Linked DNA regions of Oleidesulfovibrio alaskensis DSM 16109. The protein of the gene in region 2 binds, or shares a complex with, the protein of the main gene of each other region. Links are inferred from orthologs where the notes say so. Each region holds a gene or a part of one and is shown on either strand. Other genes may lie near its edges.

The links.
Region 1: the proteins of groL (region 2) and metK are in contact, whole or in part, in a cryo-EM structure (PDB 8P4O), measured with the Escherichia coli proteins. The link is inferred for Oleidesulfovibrio alaskensis DSM 16109 from one-to-one orthologs.

What each region holds. Positions count from the first base shown.
Region 1 is NZ_AXWQ01000005.1:261,027-271,211, reverse strand. The notes cover bases 4,806-7,765. They hold metK (methionine adenosyltransferase), read right to left. Parts: upstream 6,894-7,765; coding sequence 5,718-6,893; downstream 4,806-5,717. Other genes in these bases: panC (pantoate--beta-alanine ligase), read right to left, coding at 7,613-7,765; H586_RS0104010 (DUF502 domain-containing protein), read right to left, coding at 6,880-7,596; H586_RS0104020 (DUF6693 family protein), read left to right, coding at 5,247-5,576; catB (type B chloramphenicol O-acetyltransferase), read left to right, coding at 4,806-5,175. Also shown: H586_RS0104055 (THUMP domain-containing class I SAM-dependent RNA methyltransferase), read left to right, coding at 1-420; H586_RS0104050 (carbohydrate kinase family protein), read right to left, coding at 510-1,436; divalent-cation tolerance protein CutA, read right to left, coding at 1,441-1,761; nth (endonuclease III), read left to right, coding at 1,935-2,615; H586_RS0104035 (ribonuclease H-like domain-containing protein), read left to right, coding at 2,615-3,448; H586_RS0104030 (chemotaxis protein), read left to right, coding at 3,526-4,482; more of catB, read left to right, coding at 4,519-4,805; more of panC, read right to left, coding at 7,766-8,458; H586_RS18085 (hypothetical protein), read left to right, coding at 8,596-9,207; panB (3-methyl-2-oxobutanoate hydroxymethyltransferase), read right to left, coding at 9,188-10,057. UniProt on the Escherichia coli protein: Catalyzes the formation of S-adenosylmethionine (AdoMet) from methionine and ATP.
Region 2 is NZ_AXWQ01000004.1:447,204-457,270, forward strand. Bases 4,457-7,298 are described here. They hold groL (chaperonin GroEL), read right to left. Parts: upstream 6,780-7,298; coding sequence 5,133-6,779; downstream 4,457-5,132. Other genes in these bases: H586_RS0102360 (HAD family hydrolase), read right to left, coding at 4,457-4,543; groES (co-chaperone GroES), read right to left, coding at 6,828-7,115. Also shown: H586_RS0102340 (NAD(P)/FAD-dependent oxidoreductase), read right to left, coding at 1-992; murein biosynthesis integral membrane protein MurJ, read right to left, coding at 1,456-3,045; H586_RS0102355 (hypothetical protein), read left to right, coding at 3,658-3,930; more of H586_RS0102360, read right to left, coding at 4,028-4,456; H586_RS0102380 (Na+/H+ antiporter NhaC family protein), read right to left, coding at 7,485-8,810; H586_RS0102385 (ATP-binding cassette domain-containing protein), read right to left, coding at 9,112-10,067.

The DNA.
Region 1 (10,185 bases), on a different replicon or contig from region 2:
GGAGAGATACCGGGGCGGGTCATTGCAACCGACATTGTGCCCGAGGCGGTAAAGGCTTCGCAGGAAAACGCGGTACGGGCCGGTGTTGCCGGTTTTATCGAGTTCGGCGTCTGTGATTTTACGCAGACCGACATTCCTCAGCCGTCTGAAGGGCGCGATGTGATCATCATGAATCCGGAGTACGGCGCCCGTCTCGGAGATGCTGCTCAGCTGGAGGGTGTCTACCGGGCCGTGGGTGATTTTTTCAAACAGCGCTGCGGCGGATACACGGGGTATGTTTTTACCGGCAACATGAAACTGGCCGGTAACGTGGGACTGCGCACTTCGCGCCGCATTCCTTTTCACAGTGCCAAAATAGAATGCCGCCTGCTGGAATACGAGTTGTATTCCGGCAGCAGAAAGCATGCGGACCATCAGTGACGCCGCAGGGGTACTGCCGCGCAACCGCCATAAAAAAAGAGGCTGCCACGTCATACGCGGCAGCCTCTTTTTTTATGCAAGACGGTCTGTTACGCCCCGAATGCCGCCTGATGGCGGGCCTTGAACTCTTCAGGGGTGAAGGTGTGCTCCTGTGTGCCGTAATGCTCTACGCAGAAGCTGGCACAAGTGGCGCCTATTTTTGCGGCTCCGGCCACATCCAGCCCGTCGGTTAGACCCTTGAGCAGACCGGCGCGGAATGCGTCGCCTGCGCCTGTGGGGTCAAGCACCTGCCGCGGTCTGGCAATGCCCACCATGACAGGTTCGCCGTTGTCTATGCGCGAACCGTTCTCACCGAGGGTGGTGATGATGTAATCGGTCATGGTCAGCAGTTCGGCTTTGGTGCGGCCGGTGGCTTTCATTATCATTTCCAGTTCGTAGTCGTTGCTTACCAGCATGTGTGCACCGTTGATGCATTCCAGCATGCTGTCACCGGTAAGCGCAGTGATCTGCTGGCCGGGGTCGAAAATATAGCGCATGCCCATGCTGCGGAATTTACGCGGCAGTTCCACCATATCCTGCAGGTTTCCGGGAGAGACGATGGCAAGATCGTTTTCGGGGGTGACGCCGTTAAACTGGTACCCGCAAGGGTGGCTCATGGCTGCGGGGTTGAATCCGGTGATCTGGTTGTCGCTCTGGTCGGTGGTAATGTAGGCTCCGGCGGTGAACTGGTCGTCCATTTTCCGGATGCCGTCCTGCGGCAGTCCCAGACCGGTCAGCACTTCTTCGTAGCGGTCAAAGTCTTTGCCCACAGTGGCAAGTATGGTCGGCTTTTCGCCCAGCAGAGCCAGTGAGTATGCAATGTTGCCCGCCGTGCCGCCGCGTTTTTCTTCCAGCCTGTCGATAAGAAAGCAGACGTTGAGAATATGGATTTTATCCGGCAGAATATGATCGCTGAATTTGCCGGGGAAGTTCATTATCCGATCGTATGCGAGCGATCCGGAAATAAAAATGGACATGTGCTCAACGCTCCTTTCGTACTTCGTTGTCTATCCAGTTGAGAAAAGGGGGAAGCCCTTCTGAAACGGCAAGTGCGACAGCACACGGCACATCGTAGCCGTGCAGTTCCGCCACGGCGGCAAGAGCATCTTCGACTCTGTCGTCCGATGTCTTGGCGATGAAAGCGACTTCGCTTTCATTCTGCACTTGGCCGTCCCACCGGAAAATGGACTCGATCCGTCCGAGAATGTTGACACAGGCTGCAAGTCTGCGTTCTACAAGAATCCGGCCTATGCGCCGTGCTTCCTGTTCATCGGGGGCGGTCATGTACAGTATTTTTGCCATGGTGTCCTCCGGAGTTACGGTGTGGTGCGTCGCGCGACAGCTTATGTACAGCAAAGCTGCGGTAACGGCAATAATTTCGGGGTGCAAAGCCCTGTGCCGCGGATTCTTTTCGGGGATATTGTATGCCCGTATGCTTTGCACAGTATGATTTTCATCCTCAGGTGGTCATGTAAATGAAAAAGAAAGAACGTGCGGCGGCTTTTCTGGCGCTGCTGAAAAAAAGGTATCCGGCTCCTGCCACACATCTTGATGCGCGTACCCCGTGGGAACTGCTGGTGGCTACTGTGCTTGCCGCACAATGCACGGACGAAAGGGTGAATAAAGTCACCCCCGGGCTTTTCCGGCGTTGGCCGGGCCCTGCCGAGCTTGCGCAGGCATTGCAGGGAGAGGTGGAAGAAGTTGTGCATTCCACCGGTTTTTACCGCAACAAGGCAAAAAATCTCATAGCCGCGGCAGATATGGTAACCCGCCTGCACGGCGGGCAGGTTCCGCGTACCATGGATGAGCTGACGGCGCTGCCCGGGCTGGCCCGCAAAACGGCTAACATTGTGCTTTGGGGCGGATACGGCATTAACGAGGGGCTGGCGGTGGACACGCATGTGAAGCGTATAGCCTTCCGCATGGGGTTCACCGCATCGGATAATCCGGTTGTGGTTGAAAAAGACCTGATGCCCCTTTTTCCCCGTGCGGAGTGGGGCGACGTGAACCACCGCATGGTGTGGTTCGGGCGGCATGTGTGCGATGCCCGCAAACCGTTGTGCCATGAGTGTGAAATGTTTGATTTCTGCCCGCGCAAAGGGGTGCAGGGAAAAAAAACGGCAGCGCGTGCGTCTGCCCGCAAGGCCGGTGTCTGATGCTTAAAAATACGTTCTGTCATCTGCCGGGAGTCGGTGCAGGCACTGAACGCAGCCTGTGGGACAAGGGTGTGCTGACCTGGGAAGATGCGCTGGATGCGCCGCAGAAGCTGCTGGGAAAAAACGGCGACCGGCTGCGCCGCGGTGCCGAAGAATCGCTTGCCCGGCTGGAATCCGCCGACGCTGCGTGGTTCGGGGGCAGTCTGCCCGCCAATATGCAGTGGCGCCTTTTTGATCCGTTCCGCTGCAATGCCGCCTACGTGGACATTGAAACAACGGGATTGTCGTGGCCGTCGGCACATGTGACCACCATCGCCCTGTACGACGGGCGGCAGGTGCGTACATATGTGCACGGGCGCAATCTGCATGATTTTGCAGAAGACATGGCTGCCTATGACCTTTTGATAACGTTCAACGGTAAATGCTTTGATGTGCCTTTTCTGGAGCGGGCGCTTGATATGCGCATGACAGCGGGGCACGTGGATCTGCGTTATGTATTCAGAGCGCTCGGACTGGGGGGCGGCCTGAAGCATATCGAGCACTGCCTTGGGTTTGACAGAGGCGAACTGGAGGGCGTGGACGGGTACATGGCCGTGCTGTTGTGGAATCTTTTCCGCAGAACAGGCGACGAGCGTGTTCTTGAAACCCTGCTGGCCTACAATGCCGAAGATGTGCTGACGCTGGAGCCTCTTATGTATCATGCCTACAACAGGCACCTTGCAGGCACGCCTTTCAGTCAGACGGCAGCTTTGTCCGTGCCGCCGGTGGCGCCCAATCCTTTCCGTGCCTCCCCGCACGCCCTGCGCGAAGCCTGGTCCGGCGCAATGTTTTGATAGTGTGAAAGGAATAACGCGGCGGGGCTTGTAACTCCCTTCTTCCCCGTGCATAGTATGAAGATAGGGGGTGACTTATGTCACAGAGCAACATCCTTTTGGAATCGGGCACAAACGAGTTAGAAATAATTGAGTTTATCATAGAAGAGCAGGATGCGGAGGGCACTCTGTATAAAGGCCACTATGCCATGAACGTGGCAAAGGTGCTTGAAATTATACGGCGTCCTGATGTGGTGGGTCTGCCGGGTACGCATCATCCTGCGGCTTTGGGTACTTTTTCGCTGCGGGGCAGGGTGCTGCCGCTCATCGACCTTGCCCGGTGGCTGGAAAAGGGCAGTCTGGATTCCCCCGGAGCCAAAGTCATTGTTTCGGAATTCAGCGGCACTATCACGGCTTTTCTGGTGTCTTCGGTTACCAGCATTCACCGTCTCAGCTGGAGTCAGATCGAAGCTCCGGATGCGTACCTGCACCGGTTCAGCAATGAATCCATAACAGGCGTTGTGCGTTTTGAAGATCGCATCGTCTTTCTGCTGGACATGGAGCGCATTGTTGCTTCAATGAATCCGCATCTTGATTTGAAAGCCCACGCAGAACGCATCGAAGAGAGTGTTTCCGGTGATAATCTGAAAACGCTTATTGCGGACGATTCTTCTTCGATCCGCAACATGATAGGTGCGACGTTGAAAAAAGCCGGTTTTGACGTGACGGCCACCAGCAGCGGACTGGAAGCGTGGAAGCAGCTGGAAGCCTGGAAAAAGGAATCGCAGGAACAGGGACGCCCGCTGAGCGATTTTGTGGTGCTTGTGGTATCCGACATTGAAATGCCGGAAATGGACGGCCACAACCTGACAAGGCGCATCAAGGATGACCCTGTGCTCAAACAGCTGCCGGTAATGCTGTTTTCTTCGCTGATAACTGAAGCGCTGCGGCACAAAGGCGAGGCCGTCGGCGCTGATGATCAGGTATCAAAACCCGACCTGCCGTCGCTTACTTCGCGTGCGCGTGCGCTGATCACTTCTTATTTCGGTATCTAGCTTTTGCCCGCAGTATGGTATAACGCTGTGGACATTATGACTAAAGACAGCATCTTCACCAGTCCGTTCAAGGGCATTCCCCTGCATGAGCAGGTAAGCAATCCGAACATAACAGTCGGCCGTTACAGTTATTATTCCGGGTATTACCACAACCACCCGTTTGAAGACTGTGTCCGCTATCTTATGCCGCAACCGGATACCGTGGACAGGCTGATCATAGGCAGCTTCTGCTCCATCGGAACGGGCGCCAGCTTTGTCATGGCGGGCAATCAGGGGCACCGTACCGACTGGATAAGCACTTTTCCCTTCTACTACGCAGGCAATGCCGAATTTTCCGGTGCCCGTGACGGCTACAGGCCGGCCGGAGATACGGTGGTGGGCAGCGATGTGTGGATAGGAGCCGAAGCCATGATCATGCCGGGAGTGCGTATCGGGCACGGGGCTGTCATTGCTTCGCGTGCCGTGGTCACTTCTGATGTGCCTCCGTATGCCGTGGTGGCCGGCATGCCCGCCAGACAGCTGCGTGTCCGGTTTGATGAGAAAAATGTGGCCATGCTGCTTGAAATGGCGTGGTGGGAGTGGCCGCAGGATATGCTGAGTGCTGCCATGCCGCTGCTGACCTCACAAAATGTGGATGAACTCTACCGTTTCTGGAAAAGTTATGGTAACAGGACGGCAAACGTCACGGCATGACGCCGGGGCGCATGCGGCTGTGCGTCCTGTGGATGTGTGCCGATCACCTGCCTGAAACGTAAGGAGTTCTGATGTTCAACGGGCGTTTTGACTGCGACCTGAGCATGGCCGAATGCATCGGACATGCTGTGCTGTGGATCATTATTTCCGTGCTTACTCTGGGTATAGGAGCATTTATCTACCCCTATGCACTGGCGCGGTTTGTTGTCAGCCGGACATATGTTGTTTCCGGCGGGCGCAGAGTCGGCAGGCTGCAGTGCGACCTTGATCTCGGCAGTCAGCTTGGTCATCTTATTTTATGGATCATACTGGCTGTCATCACGTTTGGTCTTGCATATGTGGTGTATCTGTACCGTGTGGGCAAACTGGTGGCCGACCGTACTCTTATTATTCCGCTGTAACCGCATATTGCCGGAAAGGCTCTTTTCAGGCGCATCCGCCATGTGGCGGATGCGCCTTTTGTTTGTGGTGTCCGGATACGGGCCTAAAAAAAAGCCGGAGCAAGAAGCTCCGGCCGGAATAAGCTGACGGGCGGGATAGGGCTAGCGGCGGGCCGCTGCACGCAGATCGTCCACAGCGTCGGTGCGTTCCCACGAAAATTCGGGAATCTCGCGACCGAAGTGTCCGTAGCAGGCTGATTTTTTATAGATCGGCCGGCGCAGGTCAAGTCGTTTGGAGATATGGTACGGGCGCAGGTCGAACACATCGCGCACGGCCTGAGTGAGCACCTCGTCGGAAATGTCGCTGCTGCCCAGAGAGGTGCACAGTACGGAAACAGGATCGGCCACGCCGATGCAGTACGCGATCTGTACTTCGCATTTGGGAGCAAGTCCGGCTGCCACAACGTTTTTGGCAATGTAGCGACCCATGTATGCGCCGGAGCGGTCCACTTTGGAGGGGTCTTTGCCGGAGAATGCGCCGCCGCCGTGGCTGCCCATGCCGCCGTAAGTGTCCTGAATGATTTTACGGCCGGTAAGACCGCAGTCACCCATGGGGCCGCCGATAACAAAACGGCCGGTGGTGTTGATGAAAATTTCGCAGTCTTTTTCGTTGAAGAAGCCGGAAGGTTCCAGAACGGGACGTATGACGTGGGTTCTGATGGCGTCTATGATGTCTGTCTGGCTGGCCTGTTCCGCATGCTGTGTGGAAACAACCACATTGTTGATGCGTACCGGGCGGCCGTCAACGTATTCAAAGGACACCTGTGTTTTGCCGTCGGGGCGCAGAAAATCCACGGTGCCGTCTTTGCGCACAGCGGTAAGCTTTTGCGAAAGCTGGTGTGCCCAGAATATGGGGGCGGGCATCAGCGTGGGGGTTTCGTCGCAGGCAAAACCGAACATCATGCCCTGGTCACCGGCGCCCTGATTTTCGGGGTCCTGGCGGTCAACGCCCTGAGCAATGTCAGGAGACTGTTTGTCTATGGAAGACAGCACGGCGCATGTCTGCCAGTCAAATCCCATGGAGGAGTTATTGTATCCGATTTCTTTGATGGTATCCCGCACCACCTGCGGCAGGTCGGCATAGCCTCTGGTGGTTATTTCGCCGGCGATGATGGCCATGCCGGTGGTGACCATGGTCTCACAGGCCACGCGCGAATCAGGATCCTGTTCGAGCAGCACATCAAGCACGGCGTCGGAAATCTGGTCAGCGACTTTGTCGGGATGGCCTTCGGTAACCGATTCGGAAGTGAAGTGGTATTTACCCTTATAAGGGATCATGCGTTTCCTCCTGGGATGTGTTCTTCGCCTTGATGGCTGTTTTCTTTTTTCTGTTTTTCGACTTTTCGTGCTCTGCACTCAGAATTCCGCCGGAAATAAGCAGTTTGAATGCATCTTCCACATTCATTTCCAACGGAATGACATCCGCTTCGGGCACCATGAGGTAAAAGCCCGAAGTGGGGTTCGGGGTGGTGGGCACAAACACGTTCAGCACTTTGCTGGCTGTTTTGCTTTGAATTTCACCCACGGCAACGCCTGTGACAAATGCCATGGTGTACAGCCCCTTGCGGGGATATTCTATCAGCACCACCCGCTGAAAATCGCGCGAAGAGGTGAATATGGTTTCCACCAGCTGCTTGATACCGGAGTACAGCGAGCTGACCAGCGGTATGCGTGCCAGAATGGCGTCGCCCAGATCTACAAGGCGGCGCCCCAGAAAATTGCGCACAAGCAGCCCTGTGACCAGCAGCACCACGATCAGCAGCAGAAACCCCAGCCCCGGCACGGCAAAAGGCAGAAAAGCCTCCGGACGGTACTGCGGCGGCAGGAGCAGCAGCAGTTTGTCCACCCAGCGCACTGCCACCCGCAGTGTGAGAAAAGTCGCCACCAGCGGGGTAAGCACCAGTATGCCGGCAAACAGGTTTGCCTTGATGAACCGGCGCAGCGACGCCATAAAGCCGCCTGAAGAATCCTGAGCGGTCATTATCCGTGCCTGCCGTTCATATCAGAGCCAGATTGTCAATCAGGCGTGCTCTGCCCAGACGTACGGCGGCTGCGCATGTGGCCATGCCCCCCACTCGTTCCAGCGGCTGCAGCGTGTCGGGGTGAACAATTTCCAGATAATCTTCCCTGCCTTCCGGCAGGTGCTGCTTCCAGTATTCTTTAACCGCAGCCCGCAGAACGGCCGTGTCGCGCTCTCCGCCGGCAACCATGTCGCGTGCACGGATCAGCCCCTGATACAGGGCAGGTGCCTGTCTGCGCTCTTCCGGAGTCAGATACACATTGCGTGAACTCATGGCCAGACCGTCGGTTTCGCGTACAATGGGGCAACCGTCTATGGTTACGGGCAGATGCATGTCTTTTGCCATGCGTCTGAGCACTGCCAGCTGCTGCCAGTCTTTTTCGCCGAAAACGGCAAGACGGGGCAGGGTGAGCAGCATCAGCTTCATGACCACGGTGCACACCCCGCGGAAATGACCGGGACGGTCGGCGCCGCACAGGCCGGAAGACAGTCCGGGAATTTCCACCCATGTGTCGAATCCCTGCGGGTACATGGCTTCCGGCTGCGGGGTGAACAGCACATCGGCACCGGCCCGCTGGGCAACCTCGGCATCGCCGGAAAGGTCGCGGGGGTAGGCTGCCAGATCTTCTCCGGGAGCAAACTGCGCGGGGTTGACAAAAAGGCTCACCACAACCTTGTCCGCACGTTCGCGGGCATAGGCCATAAGGCTTTCGTGCCCTGCATGGTAGTAACCCATGGTCGGAACCAGCGCGGTTTTGACACCGCCGCAGCGCCAGTCAAGGCAAAGCCGCTGAAGCTCTTCGGGAGATGTGATTATCTGCATATCAATGTATCCGCATATAGTTGTTGTTCTGGTTGTAAACTTAGTGGCCCTTGTTGTAAAGCAAAATCCGGAACATACTGTGCCGCGCAGGGCGTCGCAGCGATGTCAGGCGGACAGAGTATAACAAGGCGGGCGTCATGGGAACGGCTTTCCATCAGGGAGCACTGGATAATTTCTGCGCGCTGTATGCGGTGGTCAATGCTTTTTGCCGCACGCACGCGCTTACCGCGTTTCAGGCCAGACGCATGTTTCATGACACGCTCCTCAGGCTTGCACAGGACGACGAGGTTTTTACCGCGGCGGTTACCGCCGCCACTGACTACACCGGCATAGTGCATGATATGCTGGAATGGTACGGGGCCGGTCTTTTCCCGCTGCATGTGCAGAGCGCTTTTGCCGATGAGCCGGCCGGAGAAAGCGATTTCTGGAGCATGGCTGCAGACTGGCTTGCCGCGGGTGCCAGAAGAACAATGCTGCTGCGGTTCATGCGCTATGTGCCCGGGCAGGATGCCCCTGTGGTACGCCACTGGACAGCCGCCGACCGTCTGCTGGGCGATTCGCTTTTTCTGCTCGATTCCAGCAGAGACTCCGGTGCGCTGCACGTGCTTTTGCGGCATCAGGTAACCTGCTTTCGTGAACGTGTGAACGAGGAACGCTTTGTGCGGATTATTCCCTCGTCCTGCCTGCTGCTGCAGGGACTGGATGCTCCGCCGCCTCGGGGGATGAGCATCAGTCGTCCGCGCCGCTGACATTTTCTTCCCAGCGGCGCTGTTCGTCTTCCGGCATGCCGAAGGAGTGCTGCGCCGCGGGAAATTCTCCCTGACGCACTTCATCACCATACTGCTGCACGGCTTTTACGGCATGCCCGCGCAGCTCTGCATAGCGTTTCACAAACTTCGGGGTAAAGCGGTCGAACAGGCCCAGCATATCGTGCACCACCAGCACCTGTCCGTCGCACTGCGCTCCGGCCCCTATGCCGATGGTGGGAATGCCTGACGTGCGGGTAATGTGCGCGGCCACAGGGGCGGGTATGGCTTCCAGTACCAGTGCAAAACAGCCCGCATCTTCCAGTATGCGCGCATCTTCCGCCAGACTGCGGGCGGCGGCAGCCGAACGCCCCTGCACTTTAAAGCCGCCCAGCGCCGCTACACGCTGCGGAGTAAGCCCGATGTGCCCCATGACGGGAATCCCCGCCTTCACAAGAGCCTCCACCTGCGGAGCGACTTCTTTGCCCCCTTCCAGCTTTACAGCGCGCACACCGCCTTCGCGGAACAGTCGCGCCGCGCTGTGCATGGCCTGATCCGGCCCCTGTTCATAGGTCATAAAGGGCAGGTCGCCCACCACCAGCGCGCGTGAGGCGCCCCGCGTAACGGCCCGGCAGTGGTGGATCATCTCGTCCAGCGTCACGGACAGCGTGTCCTCATGCCCCAGCACCACCATGGCCAGCGAATCGCCTACCAGCAGCATGTCCATGCCGCCTTCATCGGCAATGGATGCCGTGGGGTAGTCGTATGCCGTCAGCATGGCCAGACGTCTTGTGTTTTTTGCCGCCCGTATGTCCGCCGCGGTTATGGCGCGGGTTTCGGCATGTGTGCTCATTACGGTTCCTCCGTGTTTTGTCTGTACCATAAGGCAAAGCGTGTCTGTCGCCAATCCCTTTCGGTGCTGCACTTGCGGGCATCTGGCACGATTTATGCTTGTTTTTTGGCCGGAACGGGCGACCGGCG
Region 2 (10,067 bases):
TCACCGGGTGCTGTGGAAGCCGGAACCACAAACCCGCCGGGGCACATGCAGAACGAAAAAACGCCGCGCCCCGATGCCTGCGTGGTTATACGGTAACTGGCGGCAGGCAGGGCCGGATGGCGGGGAGTATGGTGATAAAAAATTTCGTCGATGAGCGGCTGCGGGTGTTCGATGCGCACCCCCATGGCAAAGGGCTTGGCTTCCATGGCTATGTTTCTGGCTGCCAGCAGATGAAAAACATCACGCGCAGAATGCCCCGTGGCCAGAATCACGGCATCGGCATAAACAGCTTCACCGCCGGAAAGCCGGACGCCGGTCACACGGTCACCGGACAGCAGCAGGTCAGCCACATGCGCGCCAAAATGGACTTCACCGCCGCAGTCCTGCACGGCTGCACGCATTGCACGCACTATTCCGGGCAGAACATTGGATCCCAGATGCGGGTGTGCGTCTATGCGGATGTCGGGCGAAGCGCCGAACTGCACCAGCAGATCCAGCACGCGGGCCACATTGCCCCGTTTGGTGGCCCGGGTGTACAGCTTGCCGTCCGAATAGGTGCCCGCCCCCCCCTCGCCGAAGCAGTAGTTGGAATGAGGATCAATCAACCCTTCGGTGTAGATCTTTTTCAAATCCTTGCGGCGGGCATTCACATCCTTGCCGCGTTCAAGCACCACAGGCTTTATGCCATGCTCCAGCAGCGAAAGTGCGGCAAAATATCCGGCAGGACCGGCCCCCACCACAATAACGCGTTTTGCGCCCGGCGGGGCGGGACAAAAAACCTCCGCCGCAGCATCAGGCAGATCTGTGCCCACCTCGACCTGAAAGGTAAACCGCGGGCGGCGCGGACGGGCATCCACCGAACGACGGCGCACACGGATCATGACCGCTGCATCATCAGGCAGACCTGCCTTTTTCAATGCCGCGGCGCGCAGAGCGCCTTGTACATGAACCAGATCCGGATCGAGGGACACTTCAAAAAAAGCTGATTTCATATTGTATTCCTGCCGCTGAAAAAAACATGGAAGCCACCGGTGCACTGCGGAATGTGACGCCACCGGAAAGGCATTCTGAAAGCACATGACCGGCATACCGGATTATATGACACAGGTACTGATCCGTTTTTGTAACGGAAAGCTGCCGGACCGTCTGCATTGCCGGCTGTGCAGCGGTTGCGCACCTCGGCGCGCAACCGTAATCCCGCGACGGGTCAAACGGGAGGCACCCTATATACATATGCAGCCGCAGAGTCAAAGCCTGCGCCCCGCCGCAGAGGATTGCGCCGCGGGCGAATCGTCCCGCGCGCGACATCTCCGGCCTGTATCAGCCGGCCCCTGACAATTTGCACCATGACACTCTGGCCCCCTGACACTCTGCGCCAAGGTATGCAGCCCGCAAACACGCGGCCTGAACAGATTGCCGGAATAAAAGTTGCCGGGCAGGCCGAAAGTGGCGCGTTCAGGCGCGGCGCAGCACCCTGCGCAAAATGCCGGTCACCATCTGCAATGCTTCCGGCGCCACAAAACGCGCTACCCCCAGAAAAACCGCCCCAAAGGCCAGCCCGCTGAAAATCAGCCGCACAAACGCCTCCAGCAGGGGGCTGCCGGACAAAGACTGTGCCCACGGCAACACCACAGGGCCGTATATCATGGCACACCAGCCTGCGGCGCAGGCCGGCACGCACGCGGCACCGGTGCGCAGAGCCGTCTGCCCCAGTCCGGCGAACGCGGCACAGCCGTTCCTGCGCATCCATACCGTGCTCAAAGCCAGCGTGTACAACCCCACAGACAACCCTCCGGCAAGTGCCACCCCCACAGCCCCGCCCAGCGGGCCGTCCCAGCGGGCCAGCAGCCAGTACAGCGGCAGACCGCATGCTGTGGCCAGTGTACCGGTCACAGCGGGTGTCACCGTGTCCTGCCGGGCATAAAAAGCCCTGCCCACCACCTGCTGAATACCCCACAGCGGCACGGCGGCCAGCATGACCATCAGCAAAGGCGCCGAAGCCTGCGTCTGTGCGGCAGTAAAGCTGCCCTGCTGAAAAATCAGTCGCATGGTCGGTTCCGCGGCTATAATCATCCACGCTGTAACCGGCAGAATGACAAGCAGCGTATTACGCAGCGCAGCCGAAAGTGTCTGCGAAAAACGTGCTTCATCACCACCGGCGGCCAGACTGGCCAGAAAAGGATACGAGGCAACGCCTGCTGCCTGCGCCACAACCCCCACCGGAACCAGCATTATGCGCCGCGCGTAGTTAAGCAGACTTACGGCACCCTCTCCGGCCATCGAGCCGAAAATACGGACAAACTGCTCGTCCAGAACCACCACGGACTGCCCTATCATCAAAGGCAGTGCCAGCAGGGCAAACCGCAGCACGCTGCCATGGCGCAGCACGGCATACAGACGCAATCCGCCTGCCCGTACAGCCCATACGGGCAGGGCAAAACTGCCCAGCGCGGCACCGGCAAGCACCCCCCAGCAGAATCCTTCCATACCCGAGCGGATGCCTGCAAGCCCGCCTAGAATTATACAGGCATTATACACCAGCGGGGTAAGCGCAGGAACAGCAAACTGCCGCCGCATGTAGAGCATGGCGGTAAAACAGCTGCCTGCCAGAAAAAAAACCTGAGCGGGCAGTATAATGCGCAGAAAATATGCCAGCCGCCGTGCAGACTCCGCATCAAAACCCGGTGCGGCCAGCGCCGCAAGCCACGGGGCGGCCAGCCACGCCACCCCCGTAAGCAACGCGGCAAAAAGCGTTATCCAGCCGGTGACAGCCGAAAAAAAACGCCAGCCGTCCTGCTCGTCATGCTCAAAACGGGCTGCCAGCAGCGGAATAAGCGTGATGGAAAAATACCCGCCGGCCAGCAGGTAGTTAAGAAAATCCGGAACCACAAACGATGCGAAGTAGATATCCGACTCCAGACTGGCGCCATGAAAATAGGAAATAACTTTATCGCGTATAAGTCCCATGAACCGTGAAAGAAAAATGCTGCCGGCCATAATGGCCGCGGCCAGCCCCATCCGCTGTCTGCCTGATAATATACTCATGCGTTTGCTGCGCCTTATGCTGACAATGCTTATTAGGGGGAACAACACGGCCCGCCCGCAGCGGTTATGCCGCACCCCGCCACGTACCGCAAGCGCACTGCCACGTGATTGTTCCGTTGCGGCACCGTGTCATGAACGCGGCAAAGCCGCAGACAGGTGCCGGACGACATTGTCACAACATGCCGACTGGTTACACAACTATATAAAGTAACGCTCTCTTTGCGGCAGTGTTTCTTATCACAACTACTACTCTTTACACAAAAATCAGCTTTTCCGGATTTAGTGCTTGACTTTTTTATTCACTTTTGAAAAAAAAAGACAACTCATGAAGAGGACGAGAGGGGTCTGGCCCGATGACCGTCCGGCAACCTGCCCGCAAGGCAAGGTGCCAAAGCCAGCCACGGTGAGATGCCGCGGTGCCATGAGGTCGACAGCTGCGACCGGTACCGTTCTGCCTCTCACCATTGTGAGAGGTTTTTTTATGCAGAGCCTTTGCTCGGCAGTGGGTGGATTTACGGAGTTTGCACGCCCACACAAAAAACAATGATGCTAAAATCCGGAAGCAATGCTTCCCGTGGTCCGCGCCGGAGCGGACACAGCAGGAGAAAACACATGAAGGATTATCTCGGACAGGCTTCAGGCAGCAACGCGCAGGGTGTTGTATACTTTTTGTACCACGATAACTGCGCCGAACAGATGCCCCGCACATATTCCGACCCTCTGGAACTGCTGGGAGACATGACCCTGCTGCGCCTTTCGGAAGAACAGAAAGCCGCCCTGCGTACCATCCTTCATCGGGAAATTGCAGAAAACGGTGCAGAAGCTGTCTGGCGCTCGCGTGCGTATCGCAAGAACATCATTCATTCTTTCGGCAGAATCGTCTAGCACAAGAGCGCTGTACATACGCCAAAGGCGAAGGGCCGGCAGGAAGGTGCTGCCGGCCCTTGTCCATACTCCCGAAAAACATCCCCGCACAACGGTTTCAGACGCACTCCGGACTGTCAAAGCCCATATCTGCCAGCAACGCAGGCAGTTCGCGGAAATCGTGCATCGTTCTCACCAACTCCGCCTCCCTGCGCTCTTCAGTACGCCGGTTAAACCATACTCCGCGTATGCCCAGCTGGTTGGCCCCCCAGATATCCGCCATATAGTCATCGCCCACCATCACCACGCAGCCGGCATCCAGCTTCAGGTCGCGCAGCACATGACTCCAGAATCCGGCCTGCGGCTTGGGGCGGCCGATAAAGCGATAGGTGTAGATTCTGTCCAGCACCTGCCCCAGTCCCATGGTGTCCAGAGAAGCCCGCACCTCATGTTCTTCCGATTCCGCGGCATTGGAAGCAAGCCCCGTTGTCCAGCACGGTGCCAGACTCATGACCACTTCACGGGCATGCGGTGTGGCAGGCACGCCGGACCACCCTTTCTCCCTGCCCAAATACCACGGCATGCTCTCCATCAGCGTACCGCCCCAGTCAAACAGCAGCGCTCGTTTATGCATTGTCGCCTCCTCGGCTTTCAGTGCCCGCGTCGGGGCATCGCGTCAAGCCTGCGGCAGTCATGATGTCTGCACGGCAGGACACGGCACAGCGGGGGCTCCGGCATACCATAACGGAAAGCATGGGCGTGAAGATGCGGCGGCAGCCGCCCCCTGCCCTTCAGATAGCCGCATCAGAAGATCACCATCGTCACGTCTGCCCGGAATGCACCGACTGCCCATAATGCCCTGACTGCACTGACGGTTCTGGCTGCCTGAGCGAAACAGGACAGAAGCCCCGCCCCGGCACGCCCCTGAAAATCCGCACAGGGTCGATACCCGCGTGGCACCCCATGAGTACGCCCACGAGTACACCCCACGATTCCCCCCCACGATTACCCCCCATGATCTGGCCGCTGCATTGCAGCATACGGGCAGCGCACACCGGCACTGACTTTCAGGTGGTGGCAGGGCATGCCGCGGGCGCGGGCAGACAGGACGACAGGTAAGAAAGTCAGGCAGCAGAAACAACAAAAGCGCACAGTGAACGCAAAAAAAGGGCCGGAGTAAACTCCGGCCCTGAAGGTTCGGTTGGTGCGACCAGTCGTAGCGACTAGTACATGCCGCCCATACCGCCCATGCCGCCCATGCCGCCCATGGCGGGAGCAGCGGGAGCGTCTTCTTTGGGCTTTTCTGCAATGGCGCACTCGGTGGTGAGCAGCAGAGAAGCAACGGAAGCGGCGTTCTGCAGAGCGATACGGCTTACCTTTTTGGGGTCGATAACGCCGGCGGCGATGAGGTCTTCGAACTCACCGGTGGCAGCGTTAAAGCCGAAAGCGTCTTTGCCTTCCTTCACCTTTTCGCAGATGATGGAGCCTTCGAAACCGGCGTTGGCAGCAATCTGACGCAGGGGCTCTTCGATTGCGCGGCGGATGATGGTGACACCTGCTGCTTCGTCGTCATCAGCGGGCTTCACGTCGTCCAGCACCTTGCAGCAACGGACCAGAGCGGTACCGCCACCGGGGACGATGCCTTCTTCCACTGCAGCGCGGGTAGCGTTCAGAGCGTCTTCCACGCGGTCTTTCTTTTCCTTCATTTCGGTTTCGGTAGCTGCGCCCACATTGATCACGGCAACACCGCCGACGATCTTTGCCAGACGTTCCTGCAGCTTTTCACGATCGTAATCGGAGGAAGTTTCTTCGATCTGAGCGCGGATCATTTTCACGCGGGCCTTGATGGCTTCGCTTTCACCGGCGCCGTCAACGATGGTGGTGTTTTCTTTGTCCACCACGATGCGCTTTGCGTTACCCAGATCGGCAACGGTGGCGTTTTCAAGCTTGATGCCCATTTCTTCGGAGATCACACGGCCGCCGGTAAGGGTGGCGATGTCTTCGAGCATGGCCTTGCGGCGTTCGCCGAAGCCGGGAGCCTTGACGGCCACAACCTGCAGGGTGCCGCGCAGCTTGTTCACAACCAGAGTGGCCAGAGCTTCGCCGTCCACATCTTCAGCGATGATCACGAGCGGACGGTTCATCTTGGCAACCTGCTCAAGCACGGGCAGCATGTCTTTCATGCTGGAAATCTTCTTCTCGTTGATGAGAATCAGAGGCTCGTCCATTTCGCAGACCATCTTTTCAGGATCGGTCACGAAGTAGGGGGACAGGTAGCCGCGGTCGAACTGCATGCCTTCCACGACTTCGAGAGTGGTTTCGAGGCCTTTGGCTTCTTCAACGGTGATAACGCCTTCCTTGCCCACTTTGCTCATGGCTTCGGCAATGATGTTGCCGATGGTGGTGTCGGAGTTGGCGGAAATGGTGCCGACCTGAGCAATTTCCTTCTGGTCGCGGGTGGGCTTTGCAAGGTTGCCCAGTTCCTTCACCAGAGCTTCAACGGCCTTGTCCACGCCACGCTTGATGGCCATGGGGTTACGGCCTGCGGCCACCAGCTTTACGCCTTCTTTGTAGATGGCCTGAGCCAGAATGGTTGCAGTGGTGGTGCCGTCACCGGCGATGTCGGAGGTTTTGGAAGCAACTTCCTTAACCATCTGAGCGCCCATGTTTTCGAACTTGTCTTCCAGCTCGATTTCCTTGGCTACGGAAACACCGTCCTTGGTGATGACGGGTGCGCCGAAGGACTTTTCGATGACAACGTTACGGCCTTTGGGGCCGAGGGTCACCTTGACAGCGTTGGCCAGTTTGTCCACGCCGCGGGCCAGTCTTTCACGGGCCTTGGTATCAAAAACGATTTCTTTGGAAGCCATATTTCTTCTCCTCCTGAAAGGATAGGACTAAGTCAGTGGGAAAGTCAGTTACTGAATGATAGCCAGAATGTCGTCTTCACGCATGACCAGATGGTCAACGCCGTCCAGCTTCACTTCGGTGCCTGCGTACTTGTTGAACAGCACCACGTCGCCGGTCTTCACGGTCATGGCAATTACCTTGCCGTCGTCTGCGGTCTTGCCGGGGCCGACTGCGATCACTTCACCACGGGAAGGCTTTTCCTTCGCGGTGTCGGGAATGTACAGGCCGCCTGCGGTCTTTTCTTCGGACTCAAGGCGCTTAACCAGCACACGATCGTTCAAAGGCTTCAGGTTCATACTCTCCTAACCTCCAGATTATTTAACTCTTTTTGCCCTTTTTTAGCACTCTCTTCACGCGAGTGCCAAAGGAAAGCAGCACATTCACCCACGCACCTGCGGGGGCAGACACGTTAAAAAGCGGCCGGGCAGCCGCGGATGAAGCACCGCATGTTATTCCAATTACCGCAACATGCAGCGGTGCTTAGCTGCAGGGATAATAATCCCCGTTTCCGGTTTGAAAAGGGGTAAATTGCATTTTTTTTGCGGGCACAGCCCCTCAAAGATGTTAACACTCTGTTTTTCAAAATTATTTTTTTATATTTTCCATAAAAAAATGCCACCCCCGGCGGGGGGTGGCACATACATATTCAGGAACAATTCCTGATATTAAGATTTAATCCGGGGCCTGCCCGTCATGATGGCCAGCAGCCCCACAACGGCAAGAATAAAGCAGTAGTAGTTACCGCCGACAACTTCCAGCGGCGATATGCCCGCTATGGAACCGGCAAGCAGCACCTGCGCCGCGTACGGCATGATTCCCTGAAAAACACAGGAGAAAATATCAAGTATGCTTGCGCTGCGGCGGGGGTCTATGCCGTTCTTGTCGGCAATCTCTTTTGCCAGACCGCCGGAAAGAATGATGGCCACGGTGTTGTTTGCCGTGCAGGCATCCGCCACCGAGACAAGCCCCGCAATGCTCAACTCGCCGGTACGGGCCTGATTGTCGCTGCGCGAGCGTGCAGTAAGCGCATCTATACGGCCCAGCAGCCACTTGATACCGCCCTGTACTCTGATCAGTTCGCCCAGACCGCCGATCAGCATGGAAAGAACCATGATTTCCTGCATTCCCTTGAAGCCGTTAAAAATGTCCTGCGAAAATCCTATCAGCGAATATTCCGGCATTGTCAGCAGCCCCACAGCGCCCGTAAACACGATGCCGCACGCCAGCACCACAAAGACGTTTACCCCGGCCACGGCCATGCCCAGAATAACCATATAGGGAAGCGCTTTGATAACGCTGTAATCACCGGAAACAGTCACCGCGCCGTCGGCACCCAGCAGGGCGAATCCGGCCACTGCCAGCACGGCCGCGGGCAGGGCTATGTACAGGTTTACACGGAATTTATCTTTCATCTCGCAGCCCTGCGTACGCGTGGCGGCGATGGTGGTATCAGAAATCATGGAAAGGTTGTCGCCGAACATGGCGCCGCCCAGCACAGCGCCCATAAGCAGCGGCAGGCCGATGGTTGTCTGTTCGCCCACGCCCACGGCAATAGGGGCAATGGCGGCTATGGTGCCCATGGATGTGCCCATGGCAGTGGAGACAAAAGCCCCGATAAGAAACAGGCCGGGCAGCACAAAGGCCGGCGGCACAAGATCAAGCCCGAGATTGACCGTGGAACTGACGCCGCCGATGGCCGTGGCCACCGAAGCAAAGGCACCGGCAAGCAGATAGATGAGGCACATGGTTATGATGTTGCCGTCACCCACGCCGCTGATGAAAACCCCGAGCTGCTTGTCCAGACGCTGGCCGCCGCGCAGTTTGCCCAGCAGCAGGCTGAAGGCGATGGCAGGCAGTATGGCTACGGCGGCGGACAGCTGGTAAAAAGCCATTTTCGTGCCGTTGGCCGTCAGCACGGCACCGGTGCCGATAAACAGCGCAAGAAAAAACACAAGCGGCAGCAGGGCCGAAAAAGACGGTTTACTGTTCAAGGTGGTATCCTCCCCCGTTCAGGAATGGCAGCGCGGCAGCCCCTTCACTGCTGCTCGCCGGTCGGCGCAACCGGAGCGCTGGCACGATGATGACACACGCCGTGAATCACTATATCAAACTAAGTTGATAAACTGATATATGAGCACTGCCCCCCTGTCAATGAAAAAGCCGCTCCGGAACACCGGAACGGCCACAGGTGATTTTTTGATACAAAAGCAATGGCAATGCGTCATGGCGCATGCGCGCACGGGTGGATGTCAGAACTATGCTCCTGCCCGTGCCGCCCGCGCAGCAGAACCGTTACTGACCGGGCATGCCGCGCAGGTCGGCGGCACGCTGTTCCGCCTCTTCCCAGCGGGTCAGCAGTTCCATGAGTTCTTCTTCAATGGCGGGCAGCCTTGCGGAAAGCACGGCAAAGCGCTCTGGATTGCCGGTATACAATGCAGGGTCTGACAGTTCGGCTTCCGCCGCCGCCTGCTCTTTTTCCAGCGCTTCCATGCGGAGCGGCAGTTCCTGCAGTTCTTCTTCCAGCTGTTTCAGTTCGCGCTGTTCATTAAACGTCAGCTTGCGCGGTTTTTCCTGCTGCCGCTCCGTTCTGGACTGTCGGGAGGCTGCAGGCTTTTCTTCCTGCACCGGCTGCGGGCGCTGCCGCAGCCAGTCATCGTAGCCGCCCACATATTCATTCACGCACCCGCCGCCCTCGAATGCCAGCGTAGAGGTCACCACATTGTTCAGAAAAGCTCTGTCGTGGCTGACGATGAGCACGGTACCCGAATATTCACCCAGCAGTTCCTCCAGCAGCTCCAGCGTTTCCATGTCCAGATCGTTGGTGGGTTCGTCCATCACCAGCAGGTTGGAAGGACGCGCAAACAATCTTGCCAGCAGCAACCTGTTGCGCTCGCCACCCGAAAGCACTTTTACCGGCAGCATGGTCCGCTCCGGTTCAAAAAGAAATTCTTTCAGATACCCCACAACGTGCTTGCGCACGCCGTTGATCTCCAGGGTGTCGTTACCGCCTGCCACGCTTTCGCGTACGCTGGCCTCATCATCCAGAACATTGCGCAGCTGGTCAAAATAGGCGATTTCCAGTCTGGTGCCGTGCCGGATGCTGCCGCAGTCCGGCTTCAGATCGCCCAGCAGCAGCCGCAGCAGCGTTGTCTTACCCGCTCCGTTGGGGCCGATGATGCCCACTTTGTCGCCTCTGGTAACCAGCACCGAGGCATCGCGGATGACCGGCGCCGTGCCTGCCGGAGCGT